DNA from 2 places in the Massilia forsythiae genome. Region 1 is predicted to be linked to the other one. Evidence: predicted binding sites of a transcription regulator. Region 1 holds the regulator's gene; the other holds the start of a gene.
What was found. The regulator FNR, encoded in region 1, switches genes on or off when oxygen is low (the NO sensors DNR and NnrR bind a similar motif). The targets are predictions, from matches to a motif close to TTGATNNNNATCAA.

Region 1 (5,536 bases):
ACCATGCGCCCGGCCTCGATGGCGTAGCCCTGCGGCGTCTGCATCCAGCTGTTGGCGCCGAGGATCCAGGTGGTCGAGATCAGCGTGCCGAGCGCCACCATGCAGGTGGCCAGGAAGTGCAGGCCGGGGCCGACCTTGGTCCAGCCGAACAGCATCACGCCGAGGAAACCGGCTTCCAGGAAGAACGCGGTCAATACCTCGTAGGCCAGCAGCGGCCCGGTGATGCTGCCGGCGTATTCGGAAAAAAAACTCCAGTTGGTGCCGAACTGGTAGGCCATGACGATGCCCGACACCACGCCCATGCCGAAGTTGACCGCGAAGATGCGCAGCCAGAAGTGGTACAGGTCGACGAACACCTGGCGCCTGGTCTTGAGCCAGCACAGTTCGAGCACGGCCAGGTAGCTGGCCAGGCCGATGGTGATGGCCGGGAACAGGATGTGGAACGACATCGTGAATGCGAACTGGATGCGCGCCAGGTCCAAAGCTTCCAAGCCGAACATGCTCTCTCCGTGGTGGTGGAGTGCGGAATCTAGCATGGATCGCGCGGCGGACGAGCCACGCACGCTTGCATGGCCGGCATGCCGGCACTCTCCCCGACACCCGGCCCATCCCGATTCCGGGTAAGCTTGCAAACCTGACAAAAGGCCGCACGGCCTTTGCCCATCTATTTCCTGGAGTCGTCATGCTTGGTCTCGACTTGCGCACCGCCCGTGTGGTGTGGACCGCGTCGTTCATGTTGTTGCTGATGTATGCCGCGTACGTCGCGCGCGGTACCCTGCTGGTGGTCGTGTTCGCGGTCTTTTTCAGCTACCTGATGTATCCGCTGATCGGCCTGCTGGAACGCACGCTGCCGAAAAAAGTGCCGCAGACCGTGTCGATCGCCCTGGGGTTCGCCATCGTCATCAGCGTGATCGCCATCGCCAGCGCCCTGCTCGGTCCGCGCATCGTCGACCAAGCCACCCACCTCGGCCAGAAGATTCCCGAACTGGTGAAAGACCCGAATGCACTCAACAAGGTCCCGTTGCCGCGCTTCCTGGAATCGTTTCGCCCCCGGATCATCGGCTTTTTGCAGGAACAGTTCCAGGAAGGCTCGGGCACGGTGGTGCCGATCGCCAAGCGCGTCGGCACCACCGTGCTGTACGCGGCCAGCAACCTGATCTATCTGGTGCTGGTGCCGATCCTGAGCTTCCTGCTGATCAAGGAAGGACCGGGCATGCGCACGACGGTCCTGGGCTGGATGACGCCGCGGTATGCGGCGCTGTGGGGCAAGATCACCAACGACCTCAGCTTCACGCTGTCGAAATACGTGCGCGCGCTGCTGCTGCTGTCGCTGTCGACCCTGGTGGCCTACGGCACTGCCTTTTCCCTGATGGGCGTGTCGTATGCACTGGTGCTCGCCGCCGTGGCGGCGGTGCTGGAATTCATCCCCTTCGTGGGACCGCTCGTCGCGCTGGTCGGCAGCGTCGCCATCGCGGCGGTGACCGGCTTCGACAGTCTGCTGTTGCTGTCCGGCTTCATCGTCGGCTACCGCGTGTTCCAGGATTACGTGCTGAATCCCTACCTGATGAGCGAGGGCGTCGAGGTCTCGCCGCTGCTGGTCATCGTCGGTTTGCTGGTCGGGGATGAGATCGGCGGCGTCGCCGGGATTTTCCTGTCGGTGCCCTTGATGGCGGCGGTCAAGATCATCGTCGGACATGCGTGGGCGGCGCACCGCGCGTCGGCCAGGGGGCTTGGACCGGGAAGCACATCGGTGGACGTCGGGGAGCAGCACGCGATGCCGGCTGAGACGCGGGTTGTCGAACGAAAGGGTTAGATGACTGCGTCAGGCAGCATGATCGGGAGGATTACAGAAATGTGCGTCAGGACGGCTGGAGTTGCCCCGAAGCAGACCGTGGCCATTTCAATCTTGGCGATACTTACCCGATAAATCATGAGCGCCATTTGCTGATGTCAGTTTGAATAACTGCGAAGGTCTCAGGATGAAGAAGGAAGGAATATAGTTTCCCGCAACCTGACATCGGCTCGGACTTGTCCGGTGACGTCCAATAGGCCACTACTAGAACCGTTGGCACTCCATCCAGAGCCTGGTGCAGGAAACTTCTGTCTTGATCGGAAAAGCGCGCGCGATCAACGAAGCTCTTCGGTTGTGTGAAAACGTCACTCGCGCAGTTTGCCCAGCCGATTACTTCAGCATGCAAGGGATGGTCTACCGTAGCAAGTGCGGTTTTCGCAACTGATTCACTTACGTTGCTTGTAACGTGCATCTAGCTTATCTCCATGCTCTTGCAATAATTGCCGCAGGGGCGTTTCCGCTCCAATTGGTGAAGGTCTGTTTAGGGTCATAGCAGACATCGAAATAAATTCAGTATAAAAACTGTTACCATCTGAGCAACAAGAAAAATTCGTCAAGCGCGTTCTATCGAATGCAACTCGATGACGTGGCAAAAAGCGGGAGAAATACCACAGCAGCTGGTATTTGTGGCAAGCATCCACCAGGCTGTACATGGCTGTTCGCTCATCACCGGTTCTGGAAAGCTATAATTCCCGGTGTTTACGCTCCTCGAGCTCCCCCAACGTCCACCGAGCGCCCGCCATGACCCACGCCGCCTCCCCTGCCGAACGCTCGCCCGTCCAGACGGACACGCCGTTGAATGTCGGTGCGCTGAAGGTCAGTTGCGCCAACTGCAGCATGCACCAGCTGTGCCTGCCCATGGGCCTGGAAGACGCCGACATCGACCGCCTCGACAAGATCATCGGCCGCCGTCGCCGGCTGGCGCGCGACGAACATCTGTACAAGGCAGGCGACCCGTTCCGCAGCCTGTACGCGGTGCGTTTCGGCCACTTCAAGACCTACCAGATCAACGCCGCCGGCGAGGCGCAGATCACCGGCTTCCAGATGGCCGGCGAGCTGCTGGGCATGGACGCCATCAGCGGCGACCGCCACCATTGCGACGCGGTGGCGCTGGAAGACAGCGAAGTCTGCGAGATCCCGTTCGCCAACCTGGAAGAGATGTTCGGCCAGGTGCCGGCCCTGCTGCGCCACTTCCACCGCATGATGAGCCAGGAAATCACGCGCGAGCAGAACGTGATGCTCTTGCTCGGGAACATGCGCGCCGAGCAGCGCTTCGCCGTGTTCCTGGTGAACCTGGGGGCGCGCTACGCCACGCGCGGCTATTCGGCGACCCGCTTTCAATTGCGGATGTCGCGCGAGGACATCGGCAATTACCTCGGGCTGACCATCGAGAGCATCAGCCGGCTGCTGTCGCGCTTCAGGAAGATGGGACTGCTACAGGTGGACAAGCGCGAAGTCACCTTGCTGGAACCGGCGCGCCTGAAGGCGATGGCGGCCGGCACCGAGCAATGCAGTCCGATGGCCTAGGGTTTAGGGCCTAGCGCGCGTACTGGCACGACTTCACCACGTTCGGCGCCGGATCGCCGAAGGTCGCATTGTTGCAGGCGATGGAACCGGTCGCGGTCTTCGTGACGTACGCGTTGTTGGCGCCGTAGCGCACCTGCGTCGTGCCGGAGAAGCGGCAGACGCCGTTTTCGCTGGCGCAGGTGGTCCAGGTCACAGTCGGCGTGGTGGTCACGGCCGCGACCGCTTCATAGGCGCCGATATCGATGCTGCCCGACACCGTGCGCGTTTCGCTGGAAGCGGCGTGCACGTACTGCGCCGTCGGCGCCAGGGCGAAGCCGCTGGCCGACAAGCCGGGGGCGGAGCCGGCGTCGACGATCAGCGCGCTGGCGATCGGGTGCAGGTCGTAGGCGATGCGGTTGACGAACCCGGGGGCGATGGAGCGGTAGTTGGTCCGGTCCAGCGAACCGGATTGGCTGCTCATCGTGCCGATGCCTGCAAAGATGTTGTTTTGCAGCAGCACCGGCTTGGTCACGCCGGAACCGGGCATGACGAAGGTACCGCCGGACGTGTCGTCGTTCAGGAAGGTGTTGTTGACCACATACAGGTCCTGGCCCGGATTCGTGACGCCCTCCTCGCCGTAGGCGAGCATGGTTTGATTGGCGCTGCCGGCCGGTTGCTCGATCACGTTGCCGATGACGTACGACGTGCCCGCATTCGGCAAGTCGATTTCATAGGATGGCTTGCCGCTGGCCGTGGTGCCGGTCTGACCGTCGGGCGTACTGGAAAAGCGGTTGTAGACGATGGTATTCAGGATCGCGCGCGATTTCAGGTCATGGCCGCCATTCGCATCGTGCGAATAATTGGCGCGGAATGTCAGGCTTGCCACATTGCCGATATAGACATTATGCGTATAACCGGTGCCATTACCGTTATGGCCGAAGTCCGTGGTCTCGATGAGAATATTGCTGGCGGTATTCGCACCGGCCAGGATGCCGTTTTCATTATCGTGAATGAAGCTGCCGCGCAGGGTGAAATTGGTGCCTTCCAGGCGCAGCGCGGCGCCATTCTGGTCCGGCACCTTGGCGCCGAACATCTCGACGTTTTCGATAACCACATTGTTTCCGATGACGACCCAGGTGCCCTTGCCCTGGGCGTTGGCACCCGCGGCGTCGATGCGTGCGCGGCCGTTGACGCCGCGAATCGTCAGGTTGTTCTTGCCGATGGCGCAGACATCGCCGGAATACGTCATGCCGCCGGCGATTTCGATGGTATCGCCCGCCGCGGCGCGGGCAATGGCGGCGCATGGTGCGGCATAGGTCTTGCCGGGTCCGACAGACAGGGTGCTCGCAAAGGATGGCAAGGCGAAGGAAGATGCCAGAATGGCACTCAGGACACGCAGATTCGAGATGGGCATTGTGTGATTGAATAGACTATTAAATAGAGTAAATAACAGTTTCACTGGAAAATGTATTTATCAATCTAAAGTAATTTAATCTAAACAGATGTAACCACATGTAAGCATTCAAAATGACCCAATGATCAATTATGCATGTTTATTTATTATCGGGAATTCTTATTGTCATTTTCAGATAACAGGCTTTATACGAATCATTAAATCTTTTTCCATCAGCACACATCTGATGACGATTCCGCTATGGTGCTCGTGCCATTGCTCGCGCAAGGCCGTAAATCCGGCGCGGCGATAGAAAGGCGTCCCGTTCAACGACGCCGACAGGAACAGACGCGCCAGGCCGGCCTCGCGCGCCATCGCTTCCAGCGCGTCCAGCAGGGCGCGGCCGATGCCGCCGCCCTGGCAGTCGGGGTCGACGAACAAGGCATCGACTTCGCCGGTCTCCAGGTCGAGCGCGCCGAAGCCGGCCAGGCGCTCGCCGCGCCGCATCAGCAGCACGCTGCCGGCAAGCGTCAATTGCGCCAGGCTCGGCGGCGGCGACGCCGCGCTCCAGGCGGCGATCACGGCGGACGGATAGTGCGTGGCGCAACTGATGCGGACCGCGCGCGTGCGCAGGTCCCACAAGGCATCGAGATCGGCGCCGGTCGCGGTGCGCTGGCTGAGCATGACAATCTCCCGCAACGGTTTGCATGACATGCAGCGCCGCCGCGTCGGCGGCAGCCGGCACCCTGCCAGCTTACGACCTCTTCTGCACCGCGATCCAGCGG
Region 2 (5,536 bases), 2.3 Mb from region 1:
GCGCAGCGCTTTCCTGTCCGACCTGCCGAGCCGCCGCGCCGAGCTGGAGGCGGCGCTGCAGGCGCCCGACCTGGAGGCCGCCGCACGCCTGCTGCACGGCATGCGCGGCAGCGCCGGCTACCTGGGCGAAACCGAGCTGCACGCCCTGTGCGGTGAGCTGGAACGCGCCGCCGACGGCGGCCGCCTCGACCTGCTGCGCGGCGGCATGCCGCACCTGCTGCTGTTGCTGGCGCGTTTCGAGGAAACCATGGCGTGAACGGCCGCACGGCGCAATCGTGCGCACGCCGGCGTGCTGCCAGGCGATCTGTATAATTTGCCGCAGAACAATATCCTCAGGGAGGCGCCGTGCAAGTCCTGATCATCGACGACGACGTGGTGTCGCGCATGGTACTGATGCACCTGGTCGATACGGCCGGCAGCGCCGACGGCGACTGCGGCGGCCTGGGTGCGGCCGGCAGCGTCGACTTCGACGTGCTGGAAGCCGAGGACGGCGAACAGGCCTGGCAACTGCTGCAGGCCGGCGCGCGTCCGGCCATGCTGTTCTGCGACCTGCGCATGCCGCGCCTGTCCGGCATGGAGCTGCTGGCCCGGATGCGCGCCGACGCGCGTTTCGCCAAGCTGCCCTTCGTACTGGTCTCGGCGGCCGCCGACAGCGCCACCATGGAACAGGCGATGGCGCTGGGCGCCGACGGCTACATCGTGAAACCCTTCGACAGCGCCAGGGTGTGCGCGCACCTGGCGCGCCTGGCGTTGCCGTCGGCGCGCGGGGAGGAGGGCGCCGCCGCCCTCGCCACCTTCGACGAGGAGCCGGGCGCCACCGCGCGCCGCCTGGGCATCGACGGCGCGCGCCTGCTGCTGTACCTGGGCGGCCTGCAGCGCCAGCTGGATGCGGCCGCCGCGGAACTCGCGCCGATGCTGGCGGACGGCCATGCCGGCGCCGTGTACGAGCGCCTGGCGCGCCTGGCCGAAGGATGCCGCATGCTGGGGCTGGACGGTGCCGCCGCGGGGCTGGCGGCACTGCAGGCGCGGCTGGCGCCGGGCACCGTGGAGATGAAGGCTGCAGCGGCCGATGCTGCGTCGAACGCTGTGGACGAGAGCACGCCGCAAGCGCTGTCCGCGGCGCTGGATGCGGCGCGCGCCGCCGTGCTGCGCCAGACCGTGGCGGCGCGCCGCTTGCCGGCCTGAGCCGCGCGGGGCGCGCGCGCCGTCAAGGCATCAGGCCGCCGCGCCGGCCGCCGACGGATGGCGGCGTGCGATGTCGGCGCCCGTGACCGGGGTGCCGAAATCGACCGTCCTGGCGGCGATGTCGTGGTAGGCGCCGACCAGGCCCATCTCGCCGCGCGCGACGCAGCCGCGCAGGAATTCGCTGCCGTCGATGATGTCGGCCAGCGAGTTCTGGATGTTCTGGCGCGTCACCCGTTCCAGCGCCGCCTTGTCGGGCGCGGCGCCGTGCGCACTGCCGCAGCCGCACTGCGCCACCGCGCGCCGGATCTTGCCGGTGATCGCCTCGACGCTGTGGGCATGCTCGTCCTGCAGCGCCAGGCCGACGGCGCCGCAGCTGGAGTGGCCCTTCACCACGATCAGCTTGGCGCCCAGCTTGTGCGCGATCTCCAGGCTGCCGATGATCTCGCGGCTGATCACGTTGCCGGCGATGCGGATCGTCAGCAGGTCGCCCAGGCCGGCGTCGAAGATGATTTCCGGCGAAGTGCGCGAGTCGATGCAGTTGACCACGACGGCCATCGGGTGCTGGCCGGTGGCGGTCGCATCCACCTGCTGTTCGTAGTACTTCTTGGTCCAGCGTCCGCTGCGGAAGCGTTCGTTACCGTCGCGCAGCAGTTGCAGGATTTCCGCAGGGCGCAGCTTGTTCTGCGTTTCCTTGTCGAGGGCGGGCACGAACTGGATCGGGTCCTGCATCTGGTACTTGTCGCGCAGGCCGATCACGTTCAGGCGCACGTTGCGTTCGGCGGCGCTGACGCGGAAATCCTCGATCGTTTCCAGCACGTCGTTGTCGATGTAGTCGGCGTTGCTGGCGTCGATCAGCACCTTGGCGCCGTCCGGCACTTCCCACAGGGCGGTCTTGATGGTGGCCTTGTTCAGGAACGAGACCTGGTTCGGCAACTCCATCTTGATGACGTCGCCGATGTGCAGGCGGTATTGCTCGATCGAGAACGGATTGCGGAAGTTGCTGCGCAACAGGAAGAACAGGCTGGCGGCCAGGCCGATCAGCACGCCCTTCAACAGGTCGGTGAACACGATCGCCAGGATGGTGATGATGAAGGGCGCGAATTGCGACCAGCCTTTCAGGTACATGTCGCGGAACAGCGAGGTCTTGGTCAGCTTGTAGCCGGTGACGATCAGGATCGCGGCCAGGGCCGACAGCGGAATCATGTTGATCAAGGGGCTCAGTGCCACCACGCTGACCAGCAGCAGGATGCCGTGCAGGACCGCGGAGACCTTGGTGCGGTTGTCGTTCTGGATATTGACCGAGCTGCGCACGATCACCGAGGTGACCGGCAGGCCGCCCAGGAAGCCGGCGCAGATGTTGCCCACGCCTTGCGCCAGCAGCTCGCGGTTGGGCGGCGTTTCGCGCTTGTGCGGATCGATCTTGTCGACCGCTTCGATGTTCAGCAGCGTTTCCAGCGACGCCACGATGGCGATGGTGAAGCCGACCATCCAGACGTCCGGATTGGCGAGATGGGCCAGGTCCGGCAGCTGCACGTAGGCGCCGAGATTGTTGGTATCGATCGGCGGGATGTCGACCAGGTGCGCCGGTTCGATCTGCAGCGCCGGGAAGAAATTGTTGAACGCCAGGTTCAGCAGGATGCCCATGGCGACCACGAACAGGGGCGCCGGCAGCAGCTTGACGTTTTTCAGCGGGGTGCGGTCCCAGTACAGCAGCACCAGCAGCGAGGCGGCGGTGATGACCACCGCGCCCGGCGTGATCATCGAGAACGCGTTGGCGATCACGGAAAAGGTGTTTTCGCCGTTGGCCTGCGCGAAGGAAGCGTCGTCGCCGTTGCTGTCGTAGCCGATGGCATGCGGGATCTGCTTGAGGATCAGCAGGATGCCGATCGCCGCCAGCAAGCCCTTGATGACGTTCGACGGCACGTAGTTGGCGATGAAGCCGGCGCGCATCAGGCCCATGGCCAGTTGCAGGAAGCCGGCGATGAGGACGGCCACCAGCAGGATGTCGAAGGCGCCGAGCTTGGTGATCGACGCCAGCACCACCGCCGCCAGGCCGGCCGCGGGGCCGCTAACGCTGGTCTGCGAGCCGCTGGCCATGCCGACCACGATGCCGCCGATAATGCCGGAAATAACGCCCGAAAACAAAGGCGCGCCCGATGCCAGGGCAATGCCGAGGCATAAAGGCAGGGCGACGAGAAATACGACGATACCTGCCGGCACATCGTATTTTAGGGTTTGTGTATTCATGTGGCCTCGCAAACAATTATGAATATGAATCGGCATGCACCCATCGTTTTCGAGCAATGGGAAAAAATGGAAACACGAAAATTACATCAGTTTGCTGACGGCTTGGGTCGATCCATTTCAGTGCATTTCACATGATTTAAGTTGCATCAACCGGGAAATGCACCGAAACGGCGCAGCACGACGATTCCTTCTCCGGGAATTCATCGGGGCAAAATATAACATGTGGATTCCGAGCATTTGTGCAGCGCGCAACAACTTGTTACATTACATTCTGTAATAAAAGGAGGGCTTAAATTACATTCTGTAATAAATGAATCTTTTTAAAAAAGAACGCGCAGAGTTTCTTAGAGAATACAAAAAGAAAAAAGAAAATGGATAAAATCATTCGGCCGGAATATGGATCGTTTTCCAGCGTCGCGAAAAAGAAAATGTGTCGTGCTGCAGGATGCACACATGGGCAGGAACGATGCCATTGGCGGACGATTGTGGTAGCGCCGGCCATCGGGTAGAATAGCCGGCTGCAACAGGGTGTGTCGCCATCGTACAATGGATAGTACAAGGTCCTCCTAAGACTTAGATGCAGGTTCGATTCCTGCTGGCGATACCATCCCCCGTTTTTCTCCCGCCTTTTCCGGCACGCACTGGCAGTGTTGTCGTGCCAGTCGGTACAATGCCCGCTTCATCGACCCTTTTGTCCGCCCGCCGACCGGCGCGCGGCGCTGCTCACGATCATGGCTGTCATCTCCCTTACATCTGCGCAATTGGCTTTCGGCCATGTCGCACTGCTCGACCACGCCGACTTTTCCCTGGAGGCCGGCGAACGCGTCGGCCTCATCGGCCGCAACGGCACCGGCAAGTCGTCGCTGCTGAAAATCATCTCCGGCCGTTCGCGCCTGGACGACGGGCTGCTGGTCATGCAGCAGGGCATCATCATCGCCTACGTCGAGCAGGAGCCGGTGTTCGACCCGGAGACGAGCGTGTTCGACGCGGTCGCCGCCGGCATGGGCGAACAGCAATCGATGCTGGCCGAGTACGAGGCGCTGACCGGCCAGTTCGGCCAGGGCAACGACGACGCGCTGATGGAGCGCATGCACGAACTGCAGGTCAAGCTCGACGCCACCGATGCCTGGAACCTCGGCAACAAGGTCGACACCACGCTGGATCGCCTGGGACTGAACGGCGAGGCGCGCATGGGCACGCTGTCGGGCGGCATGCAGAAGCGCGTGGCGCTGGCCGTGGCGCTGGTGTCCGGCCCCGACGTGCTGCTGCTGGACGAGCCGACCAACCACCTCGACTTCACCTCGATCCAGTGGCTGGAAGGCTTGCTGCGCGAATTCCGCGGCTCGGTGCTGTTCATCACCCACGACCGCCGCTTCCTCGACAACGTGGCCACCCGCATCATCGAGCTCGACCGCGGCCGTCTGCTGTCCTTCCCCGGCAACTTCAGCAAGTACCAGGAGCGCAAGCGCGAACTGCTGGCCAACGAGGAAATCGAGAACGCCAAATTCGACAAGGTGCTGGCCCAGGAAGAGGTCTGGATCCGCAAGGGCGTGCAGGCACGTCGCACCCGCGACGAGGGCCGCGTGCGGCGCCTGGAAGCCCTGCGCCTGGAGCGCTCGGCGCGGCGCGACCAGCAGGGACAGGTGCGACTCGACATCGGCACCGGCGAACGTTCCGGCAAGATCGTGGCGGAACTGGAAAACGTTTCCAAGAGCTATGGCGAGAAAGCCATCATCAAGGACTTCACCGGTACCGTGCTGCGCGGCGACAAGGTCGGCCTGATCGGCCCCAACGGCGCCGGCAAGACGACGCTGCTGAAAATCGTCCTGGGCGAAGAGACCGCCGACAGCGGCAAGGTCAAGCTGGGCACCAAATTGAACGTGGCCTACTTCGACCAGATGCGCGCCCAGCTGAACGAGGAAGCCACGCTGGCCGACACCATTTCTCCGGGCAGCGACTGGGTCGAGGTCAACGGCCAGCGCAAGCACGTGATGAGCTACCTGGGCGATTTCCTGTTCGCGCCGGAACGCGCGCGTTCGCCGGTGAAATCGCTCTCCGGCGGCGAGCGCAACCGCCTGTTGCTGGCGCGCCTGTTCGCCAAGCC

Region 2: the regulator FNR is predicted to act here: its motif matches at 3,569-3,582, upstream of HH212_RS01035 (bifunctional SulP family inorganic anion transporter/carbonic anhydrase).

What each region holds. Positions count from the first base shown of each region.
Region 1 covers NZ_CP051685.1:4,148,035-4,153,570, reverse strand. Annotated here, with positions in the region: gene HH212_RS17670 (cytochrome ubiquinol oxidase subunit I) at 1-500, opposite strand, end outside; gene HH212_RS17665 (AI-2E family transporter) at 683-1,813, shown strand; gene HH212_RS17660 (hypothetical protein) at 2,239-2,505, opposite strand; gene fnr (fumarate/nitrate reduction transcriptional regulator Fnr) at 2,594-3,379, shown strand; gene HH212_RS17650 (right-handed parallel beta-helix repeat-containing protein) at 3,390-4,772, opposite strand; gene HH212_RS17645 (GNAT family N-acetyltransferase) at 4,944-5,435, opposite strand; gene HH212_RS17640 (DUF885 domain-containing protein) at 5,506-5,536, opposite strand, start outside.
Region 2 covers NZ_CP051685.1:227,852-233,387, reverse strand. Annotated here, with positions in the region: gene HH212_RS01045 (hybrid sensor histidine kinase/response regulator) at 1-256, shown strand, start outside; gene HH212_RS01040 (response regulator) at 346-1,185, shown strand; gene HH212_RS01035 (bifunctional SulP family inorganic anion transporter/carbonic anhydrase) at 1,216-3,432, opposite strand; tRNA gene HH212_RS01030 (tRNA-Arg) at 3,965-4,039, shown strand; gene HH212_RS01025 (ATP-binding cassette domain-containing protein) at 4,164-5,536, shown strand, end outside.